2 linked regions of the Cohaesibacter sp. ES.047 genome follow. The protein of the gene in region 2 interacts with the protein of the main gene of each other region in a pairwise test. Links are inferred from orthologs where the notes say so. Each region holds a gene or a part of one and is shown on either strand. Other genes may lie near its edges.

Evidence for each region.
Region 1: the proteins of CPH65_RS20240 (region 2) and CPH65_RS21685 interact in binary tests that used the Escherichia coli proteins (3 or more experiments, as listed by UniProt). The link is inferred for Cohaesibacter sp. ES.047 from one-to-one orthologs.

The regions. Positions count from the first base shown.
Region 1 is NZ_LT907844.1:4,702,449-4,712,205, reverse strand. What follows is about bases 3,539-6,410. They hold CPH65_RS21685 (RNA methyltransferase), read right to left. Parts: upstream 5,457-6,410; coding sequence 4,620-5,456; downstream 3,539-4,619. Other genes in these bases: CPH65_RS21680 (alpha/beta hydrolase), read right to left, coding at 5,580-6,176; CPH65_RS21690 (hypothetical protein), read left to right, coding at 4,207-4,539; CPH65_RS21695 (DUF2147 domain-containing protein), read right to left, coding at 3,560-3,943. Also shown: CPH65_RS21730 (hypothetical protein), read left to right, coding at 1-144; CPH65_RS21725 (hypothetical protein), read left to right, coding at 213-509; CPH65_RS21720 (hypothetical protein), read left to right, coding at 509-1,201; CPH65_RS21715 (hypothetical protein), read left to right, coding at 1,202-1,585; CPH65_RS21705 (GNAT family N-acetyltransferase), read right to left, coding at 2,687-3,175; CPH65_RS21700 (hypothetical protein), read left to right, coding at 3,266-3,430; tuf (elongation factor Tu), read left to right, coding at 6,757-7,947; CPH65_RS21660 (methyl-accepting chemotaxis protein), read left to right, coding at 8,285-9,757. UniProt on the Escherichia coli protein: Specifically methylates the ribose of guanosine 2251 in 23S rRNA.
Region 2 is NZ_LT907844.1:4,416,165-4,419,126, reverse strand. It holds CPH65_RS20240 (NAD(P)H-hydrate dehydratase), read left to right. Parts: upstream 1-646; coding sequence 647-2,278; downstream 2,279-2,962. Other genes in the region: tig (trigger factor), read left to right, coding at 2,779-2,962. UniProt on the Escherichia coli protein: Bifunctional enzyme that catalyzes the epimerization of the S- and R-forms of NAD(P)HX and the dehydration of the S-form of NAD(P)HX at the expense of ADP, which is converted to AMP.

The sequences.
Region 1 (9,757 bases), 290 kb from region 2 along the record:
GCCTATATCGCGGGCAATTTCAGGCGGGAATTGATGAACTTGGAGTCTCGGTCTGATGTCAACACTGAAACTGGTTTTAACCTTCGCCCTGCGCCTCCTTATGGCCGGTCTGGACCAATGGATCCTGCGCCGCAAGGCCGATAGGGCCGACGATCTAAAACACCGTGCGGATGCAGAGCAGCGCGCCCGCGAGGCAGAAGGGAGGGCGGCAGATGCAGCGCTGGATAATCCTGGTCTTGATGGCCCAGATGGCATTGTTGACCGCCTGCGCCGGGAGGGTCGCCTCTGACGGCCCGCGCCCTGGATCTTCGGAACCAGCGGCGCTGCCTGTGCCACGGCTCAAAACCTATGAAAAGGCGTTTGTCGACCGGCTGGCCGACGAGCTTGAAGCCATGCCGATCGACAGTGCGTCACGCGTCTGTGCGGCGGATCTATACACACTCAGGCGGCAAATCTGTGCTATCAATGGCCAGCAGCCCGCCTGTCAACTCATGAGGCAATCGAAATGATGCGACACCTTGTCCGTCTTGTTGCGTCCGGTTTGACGCTTTTGGTGTTCTGGCATATTTCCGGAGCGGTGGCTGGTTGGAAACAGGATCGAGAAACCCTGTTTCGGGAAGGCAAGCGAACACCGGCCATTGTGCGCCGTGTGATCGATGCGGACACGGTCGAGGTCGATGTGCGCCCCTGGCTTGATATCAAGGTCGAAGATGTCGACGTGCGCATTGCCGGCATTGACACGCCCGAGAAGTCCGGCACCGGCTGCACCATGCACCCACTTTGGCACGACGGAAAAGTGCCTGATGATGTCAAGGCACATGAGAATCTGCTCGGCTGTCGCGCGACCGCTTTTGTAGCGGGAACTGATGCCGTCAAGAGCAAGAAGTGCAAAGCCCTGCTGCAAGGCGAGCCGCGACAAGCGGGCCTGTTGCATCCGGGTGCTCCCGTCATTCTAACCGAAATCCATGGCGGCAAGTATTTTGGCCGGGTGGTTGGCGATCTGCTCTATCCGATCGAGGGCACAAAGAATCCGGTAGTCTGGCAATCCCTCGCCATGAAGCTCTATAAAGAGGGCATGGCCGTGATCTATGGGGCGCGACTGAAGAATGGCGGCCTGATCGAGGACAGAAACGCCCTGACCAAGGGCGCCTGGTGGTGTGACGGCAAAACGTCCAAGCCACCAGAAGAGGAGCGCGACTGAATGCCCGATAAGCTTTTGGAGCTTATGGGTCTCACTCAAAGCTCACGCCCGGATCTTGTACCGGGCTTTTTTGGTGCCCTCGCTCGGGCCATCGTGGTCAGCTGGCGGATGATATTGAAGGGCGAAGGGTGTCTGGTTGTCTTTCGGGCGGCCTGCTATTTTATCGGTGCTCTGGCTGTCGGGCTGATGACAGCCGCCTATCTGACCGATATCACCGAGCCGGTGATGGTCAAGCTGCTCGGGACGATAGGCATCGCGATCGAGCATCCTCGCACATCCGCCGCATTTATAACCGGCTTTGCAGGCATTGCCCTGCTTGAAGGCGCGCTTAAAATGGCCAAAGCTTGGAGCGAGAATCCGCGGTTACCGCTTGGGAAAAGATGATGTTGACTATGGCCCGCTGGAGTGATCTGGCGGGCTTTTTGTGTGGATATTCACTTGTATTTGTTCAGAGGCTGTATCTGCTGGTTGCCAAGTAGATTCCTGCACCTCCGGCTCGTCACATTCGCAGAAGGAAATCTCCTGAAAAAGTACGTCTGCCTGATCGGGTGCCAGCTCGATAAAACATATTGTGTTTCCACAGATGTCGAGGTGGGATTGGCTTGATGCGGCGATCATGTCTAGGACCGCTCGGGCTTGCTCATATGCGCACTTATAGTCCATCGTCGTTACTCAACACAACTTATTCGTTTGTTATATTGAGAGTGATTAATGACAATTGCAACTAAAAATGTCTAAATTGCAATTCCTATGATAGTGCTTATGCGCTTGCGCAATTTTAGCGGGATGATACCGTAAACGATCAGATCACCATTTGGCTCACAGCGAAATTCAAGATTGGCTTTGATCTCGAGCAGCAGTTTTTCGCAATGGTCGGCGGGATCTTGTGAGTCTTCGTTTTTCATATGGGTCCATCAAACACAAACAGACCTATAGCCTCACCTTACTTGTCATTTTTGTCTATGTATTGATGGTTGGAAGTGATTGCATTATCACCATTGCGAGTGCATGTGCCATGACATGCAAATCTCAGTGGTCTTGTTGGTGTGCGACCTACTCGCGTGTTTTTTGCAGCCAAAATGGGAGTAATTGCGGTGAATTTTGGAGTTAGCAAATTTAATTATTGGTTTACAAATTAGATTGTAAGTAATTGATGTTTATAAGCTCACTAATAGTAGGGTTTACATATAAGATGTTGAAATATATGGGATAATATCAGATTACAAATCAGGTGCTCTACCAACTGAGCTATACCGGCTTTTCTTTGTTTTCAGATGCTTAAGCTAGGGTTTGGCACCTGTCAGAAACTGTCTTATAGGGCTCAATGTTTAGGTGAGAGCACTCAAAATTTAATTTCCGTGGCGCGAGAAGTAAAATGGAAGACTGGCTCGTGTAAAGGAAAAAATACTCTTTCCACACGAACTTTCCCAATCGGCGCATGCGGCGACTGCCATGCGGAAAACACAGCCCGTAGTCGCGTTCGGTTTATCGGCTAGCGAGCATTGGTAGGATCATCCCCCATTGGGTTTCCTGTGGCGGTCCTGATATCTCGAAACCCAGCTTTTGGTAGACGGCTATCGCGCGTTCGTTTTCCGGGTGTGGATCGGTTGCAATCACCGGGGCGCCCGCGTCGAAGAGCGCCTGCAGTCTCGTTCCAATAAACGCCGTTCCATGGCCAATGCCGACCATTTTAGGATCTCCGATGTATTGATCGATGCCGCGTGATCCTTTGGGGAGATGGGCGAAGTGATGGTTCTCCCATCCATGCACGGTGTAATCCTGCATGAAGGCAAATGGTCGATTGTTGATCGAGACGATCCAGCGAGCGACCTGAGGATCGGCCAATTGCGCTTCGCTGTAGGGTTCATTTGCATCCCACCATTTTTGGACATGCGGCCTTTCCTGCCATGCTTTCAGCAGGGCGAGGTCATTCAGGGTAACATCGCGGAACGCGTAGGGGTGGGGCTCGATCATGGTATCACTTTACCATATCATTTGGCCTTAGGTCTGGCTCCAGGGCCTTTGGCCTGTGATTTTATGCGCCAGCGGTGCTATGATGCCGGGATGGATATTATCGCAACCGCTTATTATGCCATTGTCTGCGCCGTGCTGGGGTTTGCCTCGTCGAGTTTGCCTTCTGTCTGGATACGGATCGGGGTCGGGGCCGTCGTTGGCATTGCTGCTTCGAATTTCCTGCCGATTCTCAAAAGCCTGATTGGTGCCGGATAGGCATTCAGACCACCGGCAGAGCTCAGGCAGAGCACCGGCTGCAGTCGCAGCCGATCGCCGATCTTGTCGGGATATCCTGAGTACGAGATATCCGGCTTACATGCACATCAGAGGCGCGTCACAGGCGTCTCACAGGCGCGTCCATGTCTGGCTGCGGCAGATCAGTCCACCGGCGATGCAGCCACTGACCGAGAGCTTGTTGCCACGCAGCTTCATCTTGGACGCATAGGTCTTTTTCTTGTCCGGAGCCCAGATCGTGCCGCCTGAGTAGCTGCCGCCGCCATCGTCGTTCATGTTCTTGATGATGCTCCGGCCGATGATCTTTGAATTCTTCTTGCCGACAACTTTGGTGATCGTGCCGCAAATTTTCGGGCCGCAAGGGCTGATCTTGACATGGATATAGGCACCGCCATCCCCGGGAGCGCTTTTCCAGTTGCCATAAATCGGGTTTGCGAGCGTGGGGCTGGCCATGAGCAAGGTGGCGGCTGCTGCCATCAGCCATACTCTTTTCATTCGATGTTTCCTCCCTGATTTAAAAGAACGAGTGTTTGTTTAATGACTGTGACCCGAACTTTCCGTTTGCGTCAAGATGTCGCTGCGGCAGGCTGCGTAGTCAAATGGTCTATGGAGTGAGGAAGGCTTTCTGATGGCAAAGGGGCTTGGTGCTGCCGCGGCTTGAAACGCCTTAACGATACGAGCCTGAGTGTTTTTACAAATTGTTAAGGAAATGCTAGGGTGCTGCCAAAGAGAGTTTGGATCACGAAGGGGAGTTCAGTATGAGAATGCCAAAACAACTGTCAGGCCGGTGCCTTATTGCGGGCGCTGCGCTCATGATGGCCACGCCGCTGGCGGTCGCTCATCCCATGCATGACACATATTATGCGGACCCGGATCCGGTATATGAGAGCGACGTCTATGTTGTTGATGCAGTGCCGGATGCACGCGGCAAAGTCTATCTAGAAGCCACCTATGATCCGCATCTGGGAGCCTATGTCTATCCTGAGCGGATCAGCGTGACCGTTGATCCCTACGGCCCGCCGGTCACCTATCGTGCCAAGCGGATCCATTTCAATGGCATGACGCCTGTTGTTCCGGTTGATGCCCGGTGACGGGTGCTTCTTATGGAATGAAGAAATGATCGCTAGAGCCCCTTTTTGAGGGGCTCTTTCTATTTCGGGCCGATGAAATTCTAGCCAATCACACCGCTGCGTTTGAGCTGATATGCATAAAGCGTCATGGCAACGGAGTTGGAGACGTTGAGGCTCTTGATCGGGCCGGGCATGTCGAGACGGGCGAGGGACGTGCATTTCTCGCGGGTCAAGCGTCTTAGGCCCTTGCCTTCCGAGCCGAAAACGAGGGCGAGATGGCGATCCATGTCTTGCGCTGCGAGGATGGTTTCGAACGGCTCGCTCTCCTCGGAATCAAATCCGATCACATCAAAGCCATTGTCAGCCAGATCATCGAGCGCGCGCGCGAGGTTTGGCACGGTAACCATCGACATCATGTCAAGGCCGCCCGATGCTGTCTTGGCCAGAATGCCGGATTCTTCGGGGCTGTGCCTGCCGGTCATGATGATGGCCTTGGCACCCAAGGCAACCGCCGAGCGGATGATTGCGCCGACGTTGTGCGGATCAGTGATCTGGTCGAGAATCACAACCAGCTTGCTGTCATAGATATCCGAAATATCCAGCGGCGGAAGGTTGCGGGCAACGAGAAGGGCGCCCTGATGCACCACATCACGCGCCAGATTGTCGATATCCTTGGGGGAGGCGGGCTCGACGAGGCCATCAAGGCGTGCCGGATCCCCCTTGAGCTTGCGGATCTCGTCCACCAGCCGCGCCTGCGCATTGGTCGTGGCATGCAGGCGGATCAGCTCGCGGCGCGGGTTGGCCACGGCACTGGCGACCGCATGAATGCCGAAAATGCGGACGGTCTCGTCGCTGCTTTTGCGGCTTGGGCGGTTGGAGGTCTCCGCGGCGTTGGCCTGCCGGGCCTTCTTCTGTTTTTGGGAACGGTTTTTTGTCATGAGGGGATTTACCGTCAAAAAGGGGATGAGAGCAAGTAAAAGGAGACGAAAAGGCGCATATCGAGTCTGATTAGCCAGATGAGGTCTGTCTTGTCGTTGGGCGGGAGTGGGTGGCCCTGACGCTCAACTGATTGAAAATGTCTCTTTCAGCCAGTTTTTCGTTGCGGTGTAGTCCGATCCGTCTTCAGCCTCGCCATGGCCAGTGCGCAAGGTGATGTGTGTGACCTTTGCGCGCGCCTGTTCGAGTTGCACTTCCAGATGGGCGGAGGCATCGGCGTCGCGTCTTTCATCCCAGAGACCGGATAGGATAAGCACAGGCAAGCCGTTGAGCGGCTCCGGACGCACCATGCTTGGGGATTGGGGTCTGAGCAAGGCTGCTCCGGCAATGAGGGACGGTCGCTGCCAGAGAATCGCTGCCGCCATGATCGCGCCGCTCGAATAGCCAATCAGTACAGGGGGCTTTGCCCAGTCGGGGTTCCGGTGTTTCAGATCCCTGATGAAATCCGCCAGGTCACCCGCATCACGGGCGATTTCGTCATAATCGAGCGAGAAATCCTCATTTCGTCTGATAAAGGAGTAGCCTCGTCTCTGGCTGTGATGGCCTCGAATGAAGATCCCCGCAACGCGCAGAGACAGGCGCGCAAGGAAATCAGCGCCATCGGTTTCCGAGCGTCCAGAGCCATGCAGGAAGATCAGCGGATGGCCGTTCGCGCTGCGCATATTGGTGTTATGGTAGAACGAGTCGGCAGATGACATGGGCATCACAGGCTTAGCGATTGATAACGCTCCTATTTGACTGCAAATATCCCCAGACCAATACGGGAATTTTGCGATACTCACAAATTTGCAAAATCCCTGTTGACTTCACCCATGCGGTTTTGCATAAAGCCGCTCACGAACTGACCGCGACTTGGCGGGCTTTTCGAGACCATCCTGTTCGCAGGGACAGGACGCGAAGCTTGGAGGAGTGTCCGAGTGGTTAAAGGAGACGGACTGTAAATCCGTTCGCTATGCGTACGCTGGTTCGAATCCAGCCTCCTCCACCATCTTCGCTTACGTCTCGCGCGGGTGTAGCTCAATGGTAGAGCAACAGCCTTCCAAGCTGATGACGAGGGTTCGATTCCCTTCACCCGCTCCATCATTGTTTCTGTTACACCTTTGTCGTATTCGTTGGTCCGAAAGTCCTTTCGTGTCGGTCTTTTTGTATAGAACCGGGTTTGCGGCTTCTTTCACAAGAGGTGCGGCCTTTTAGCGCAGAAGTATGCCAACGACGTTTGGCCCGACGACGAGAGCTGTTTCCATGGCTAAGGAAAAGTTTGAACGTAACAAGCCGCATGTGAACATCGGCACGATTGGTCACGTTGACCATGGTAAAACTACCCTGACAGCAGCGATCACCATGACCCTTGCGGAAACTGGTGGCGCGACGGCGAAAGCCTATGACGAGATTGATGGTGCGCCTGAAGAAAAAGCACGCGGCATCACGATCTCTACGGCTCACGTTGAGTATGAGACGGAAAACCGTCACTACGCTCACGTCGACTGCCCGGGCCACGCTGACTATGTGAAAAACATGATCACTGGTGCGGCTCAGATGGACGGCGCTATCCTGGTCTGCTCTGCAGCTGATGGCCCGATGCCCCAGACCCGTGAGCACATCCTGCTTGCCCGTCAGGTTGGCGTTCCTGCGCTTGTTGTTTACCTGAACAAAGTTGACCAGGTTGACGATGAAGAGCTTCTCGAGCTTGTTGAAATGGAAGTTCGCGAACTTCTGGACAGCTACGAATTCCCTGGCGATGATATCCCCATCGTTAAAGGCTCTGCTCTTGCTGCCGTTGAAAACCGTGATCCGGAAATCGGCCGTAACTCCATCACTGAGCTGATGGCTGCGGTTGATGACTACATCCCGACCCCGGAACGTCCTGTCGACCTTCCGTTCCTGCTGCCGATCGAAGACGTTTTCTCGATCTCTGGTCGTGGTACGGTTGTTACCGGTCGTGTTGAACGCGGCAAGGTGCATGTTGGTGACGAGATTGAAATCGTCGGCATCAAAGACACTCAGAAAACCACCTGTACCGGTGTTGAAATGTTCCGCAAGCTGCTGGACAGCGGTGAAGCAGGCGACAACGTCGGTGTTCTTCTGCGTGGTACCAAGCGTGAGGACGTTGAGCGCGGTCAGGTTCTTTGTAAGCCGGGTTCAGTTAACCCGCATACCAAGTTCAAGGCAGAAGCCTACATCCTGACGAAAGAAGAAGGTGGTCGTCATACCCCGTTCTTCACCAACTATCGTCCGCAGTTCTATTTCCGCACCACCGACGTGACCGGTGTTGTGACCCTTGATGAGGGCGTGGAAATGGTTATGCCTGGCGATAACGTGAACATGAATGTCGAGCTGATCGTACCGATCGCCATGGAAGAAAAGCTGCGCTTCGCTATTCGCGAAGGTGGCCGTACCGTCGGCGCCGGTATCGTTGGCGCTATCGTCGAGTAATCCACTCGATCAAAAGAATATTGCGAAGCCCCGGTCAGACCTCTGGCCGGGGCTTTTTGTTGTGGGGATGTTGTGCTGTTGCAAAGCAGCTTTCTCATTCTCGTCTAGCGAGGGGAACTCTGTTCAGAGGATCTGCCTTTCTAACCCATAGCAAAGCTAGGATCGGCTTGAATTGACAAAGCGTTGCTTGAGCTTCTCGGTTCTTCGGGGCGAGTAAAGTGGGGTGGAATTGTGTAGTGTTGAGTAAAAACACCCGCATAAGTAGTAGAAGTTTATTAACAATCCCATGCAATAGTTCGATTACTTTTTACTAAGTATAACATTGCGTGAGGAAAAGATGCGCTATTCAGTATCCGCAAAGGTCATCACGATCGTTATGGTCTTGAGTCTCGTGATCGTCGCTCAGTCCGTGTTCAGCGTAATGCAGCTGGGCAAGATCGGTCAGGAAATCGAGACAATTGCCGAATCTGACATTCCGTTGACCGAGGTCTTGAGTCGGATTACGACGCATCAGCTGGAACAATCCGTGATGTTTGAGCGGATCCTGCGTCTCAACGGATTGGTTGAAGGGGATATTCCGGCCCAGAAGTCGGCTGCCGAAACCAGATTCACTGACTACGCAGCTCTCGTCGAGCAGGAAATCCAGCAAGGGGAGCGTATTGCCGAAAAAGCGCTCGAGCATACTTTTGATGAAAAAACGCGCTCTCAAATTCAGCATGTCGTAACGGCACTCAAGCAGATTGAAGCCGAGCATCGTACCTACGATAAACATGCAGCGCAGATCATTGCCTATTCGGATGCCAACGACACCGACAAAGCCCTCGCAATGCTTCAGACAATTGAGCAAGAGGAAAAGAAGCTCAATCGGGAACTGGTAGAGCTTCTGCGACAGATTGAGGGGTTCACCCTCAAGGCAACACGCACGGCAGAAGAGCATGAGAAGACAACGGAGTATGTTCTCATCATTATCGCCATTGTTTCGACGCTACTCGGTGTTGCTGTCTCTAGTTTTCTCACGCGAAAGACCGTCACGTTACCCTTGCGCCAAGTTGTCGCCGGGCTGGAAAAGCTGTCGGAGAATGATCTATCCGCCAGCGTTTCGGTCAAGGGCAATGACGAGATCGCAGATCTGGCGCGGGCATTTGATCGCTTCAAGAAGAAGCTTATTCATATGCGCCAGCTGGAAGAGGAGCGAGAAGAAGCCGATCGCAAGAGTATTTCTGAGCGGCGGAAAATACTTTCGATCATGGCGAGTGAGGTTAAAGACAAGACCGAGGAAGGCATTGATGTGATTGCCGAAAGCGCGGGCGAAGTGAGGAGCCAGTCGATGGAGATGCGCGATTCTCTGGAGCAGGCCAATAAAAGTGTTTCGCAAATATTGGCTCAAGCTCAGGAAACCCATGCGCAGTCTCAGGAAGCCGTCGAACTTTCGGAGGAACTGCTCACCGCGATCAGTGAGGTGGCCGAGAAAACGGATATGTCCAACAAGCTGACCGTGGAGGCCGTTTCCTTGTCTTCCTCCTCGCAAGGCACGATTGCCGAGCTGGCAACGGCCGCCGACAGCATTGGTCAGTTTGTATCTGTCATCAGCGACATCGCAGAAAAAACCAACCTTCTGGCACTGAATGCGACGATCGAGGCGGCAAGAGCCGGGGAGGCGGGGCGCGGCTTTGCCGTTGTTGCTGCGGAAGTCAAGGATCTGGCCGAGCAAACCAACAATTCGACCAAGCAGATTTCTGAACAGGTCGTAACCATTCAGCAGAAGACGAATGCTGCCGTCTCCTCCATGGATCAACTGATCCAGAGTACG
Region 2 (2,962 bases):
TGTGCGGTTTTTTGCCAAGGCCAATCTTTATGCGGCAGACCTTACGAGTGGTCGATTTTTTACTGGATGGGCGTTGTTTTCGATGCCAATCTGACGACGAAAGCCGATAGGGCCAACGTTCCAACCAGGTTGTGAAATTTTATGCATTCTGCGTGCCAATCCTGTCGGTGAAAATAAAAGCAGGAAACGTGCGGTTTCACCAGTGGAGTATGGTCGAATTATCAGGCATTTTGGGGAAAGCATGTGATGCAAAAATGTGCAAATGATTAATTTGTGAACAATTCTCTCGGTCGGGTATGGCATTGGCTGCCTCGCAATTGGATTGATTGTGCATCTCGGCGCCTGTGACGGGGCGCCTTTTGCATAATTTGAGGGCATTTTGGTCCGGTTTGATGTGGGCGGGGCTTTTTGAGCGAAATGACGCTTCTTTTTGGACTTGCTACCCTCATTTGCTGTGCTTGGTCTGTCTTTGGGGCGACGAAGATCACGAAGCGGGCAGCCTGCATTCTTTGTGTGCATATCGATGTAAATCGGCCTGAATGGATGCGTGGAGATTGTTCTGAGCTCGCGCTGTGGTTAGTCTCAAACCACCTCAAACTCTGCCATGTGGATCAATTTGGCAGCACATCTATAGGAGAGCGAGCTGATGGTTGAAGCGCTGGAGCATGTCGTGGAGATCCTCACGCCCGAGCAAATGGGCAAAGCTGATCAGCTCACAATAGAGAGTGGAACGCCCGGCATCGAGCTGATGCAGGTGGCTGGCAAGGCCGTGGCCGATGCCGCGATCGATCTCTTGGAGGAGAGGACCGGCTCGGGGGCTTCGGGTATGGTCTGCATCCTGTGTGGTCCGGGCAACAATGGCGGCGATGGATTTGTTGCCGCGCAATTGCTCGAGGAAGAAGGCTGGAGTGTCCTTCTGGGCTGCCTGGTTGATGTGGAGGAGCTGTCAGGAGATGCGCGGCTCGCCGCCGATGAGTGGGGCGATGAGGTGTTCTCGATTTCGCCGCGTCTCTGGGAGGACGCCGATCTGGTGATTGATGCCTTGTTCGGTGCCGGTTTGACGCGGCCAATCACTGGCGAGTTGGCCGAGATTGTTGATGCGCTCAACAAGAGCGGCTTGCCGATTCTCTCTGTCGATTTGCCCAGCGGTGTCGATGGGCGCAGTGGTCAGATCGGTGGAGCCGCTGTTCGCGCGGATGGCACGGTGACCTTTTTCCGCAAGAAGCCGGGGCATCTGCTCTATCCGGGTAAGGCCTCTTGCGGTCATGTGGATTGTGTCGATATCGGTATCAAGGACGAGGTTCTCGACGAGAGCGGCTCTTGTGCTTTGGAGAATGCGCCGTCCCTGTGGCTCGACAACTGGCCTGAAGCGCTGAAACCTCTGGCAAGTATCGCGTTGGGGCGGCTGGCTGATCACAAGTTTCATCGCGGGCATTGTCTGGTGCTGTGCGGCGATCAGTTTCACAGTGGGGCTGCGCGACTTGCAGCCCGTTCTGCCTTGCGGGCCGGCGCCGGGTTAGTGACTTTGGCGCCTCCCACCAATGCTGCGGCGCTTGTGGCCTCCTGTGTGACGGCGGTGATGGTCGAGCCTGTTGATGACGCGGATGCGCTTGACGCGGCGCTCGCACGCCGAAGCCATGATGTGATTGTTGCCGGGCCGGCACTCGGTACTGATAGTGGCCGCCGCCAGTTGCTCTATCGTACTCTGGAGAAGGATCTTTCGATTCTGATCGACGCCGATGCCATTAGTTGCCTGTCTGACGGGATCGAGGCGGGTGAGATTTCCCTTGCGATCTTGAAGGACAGCCCTGCCGCGCTTTCAGGCTGTCTCGTCATGACGCCCCATGAAGGTGAGTTTGCGCGGCTGTTTCCTGATCTGTCCCACAGAGTGCGTGAGGACAAGGGGCTGTCAAAGCTCGATTGTGCCTTACTTGCGGCCAAGCGTAGCGGCGCTGTGGTTGTGCTCAAGGGTGCAGACAGCGTGATCGCCAGCCCGGACGGGCAGGCGGTGATCCACAGTCAGGGGATCCCGTATCTGGCGACCGCCGGGAGTGGGGATGTGCTGATTGGCGTTGTCGCTGGCCTGATGGCTCAGGGGATGCCGACCCTTGATGCGGCTTGTGCGGGCGTCTGGCTGCATGGCCGGGCCGGGCGATCCTTTGGGCCGGGTTTGATCGCAGAGGATCTGCCGGAGCTTCTTCCGCAGATCTATGAACAACTGGGAGAGTTGATCCCGTCTGACTTCAATGCCTCTGAATGGCTCGGCATGGACGACTGACAGCACCCGCCAAGTCTGCCTGTTGTGAAAGGTCGATAGCGCAAAAATGGGCAAAATTGCAGAATTTCTTTGGCTTTTGGGGGTAACTTCCCCTGCTGGGACGGGGAATTCTGGATGGAATGTGAATTTTCCTTTGCGCTTTCCAGATCGGGTGTTATAGAGGCTCCGCTCGATTTGCTGGCGCGTTGTGCGCTGCGCTGTGCGGGTGTGGTGGAATTGGTAGACACGCCAGATTTAGGTTCTGGTGGCGCGAGCCGTGGGGGTTCAAGTCCCTCCACCCGTACCATTGGCTTCCTTTTTCCGACTGTTTTGGAAAAGGGGAGGAGATTGGGAGAGGCTGCCGGTATGAATGGCGGCCTGTCTTTGTTGATGCTCATGGCGCTAGCGCATTCGGCAACAGCAATCGAAACGAATTTGGGCTCTTTGAGTGATCGTCTGGTAAGGCACACTTGGTCGAATGCCCTGAACCATAGCGAATACAAGAACGAAAGCAGATTGATATGCAGGTAACTGAAACCCTGTCCGAAGGTCTGAAACGCGAACTGAAAGTCGTCGTTCCTGCCTCTGATCTCGAAGCCAAACTCGTGGCCAAAATCGATGAGATCAAGGGCCAGGTTAAAATCAACGGCTTCCGCCCAGGCAAGGTGCCGGCATCTCATGTTCGTAAACTGCACGGCAAGGCTC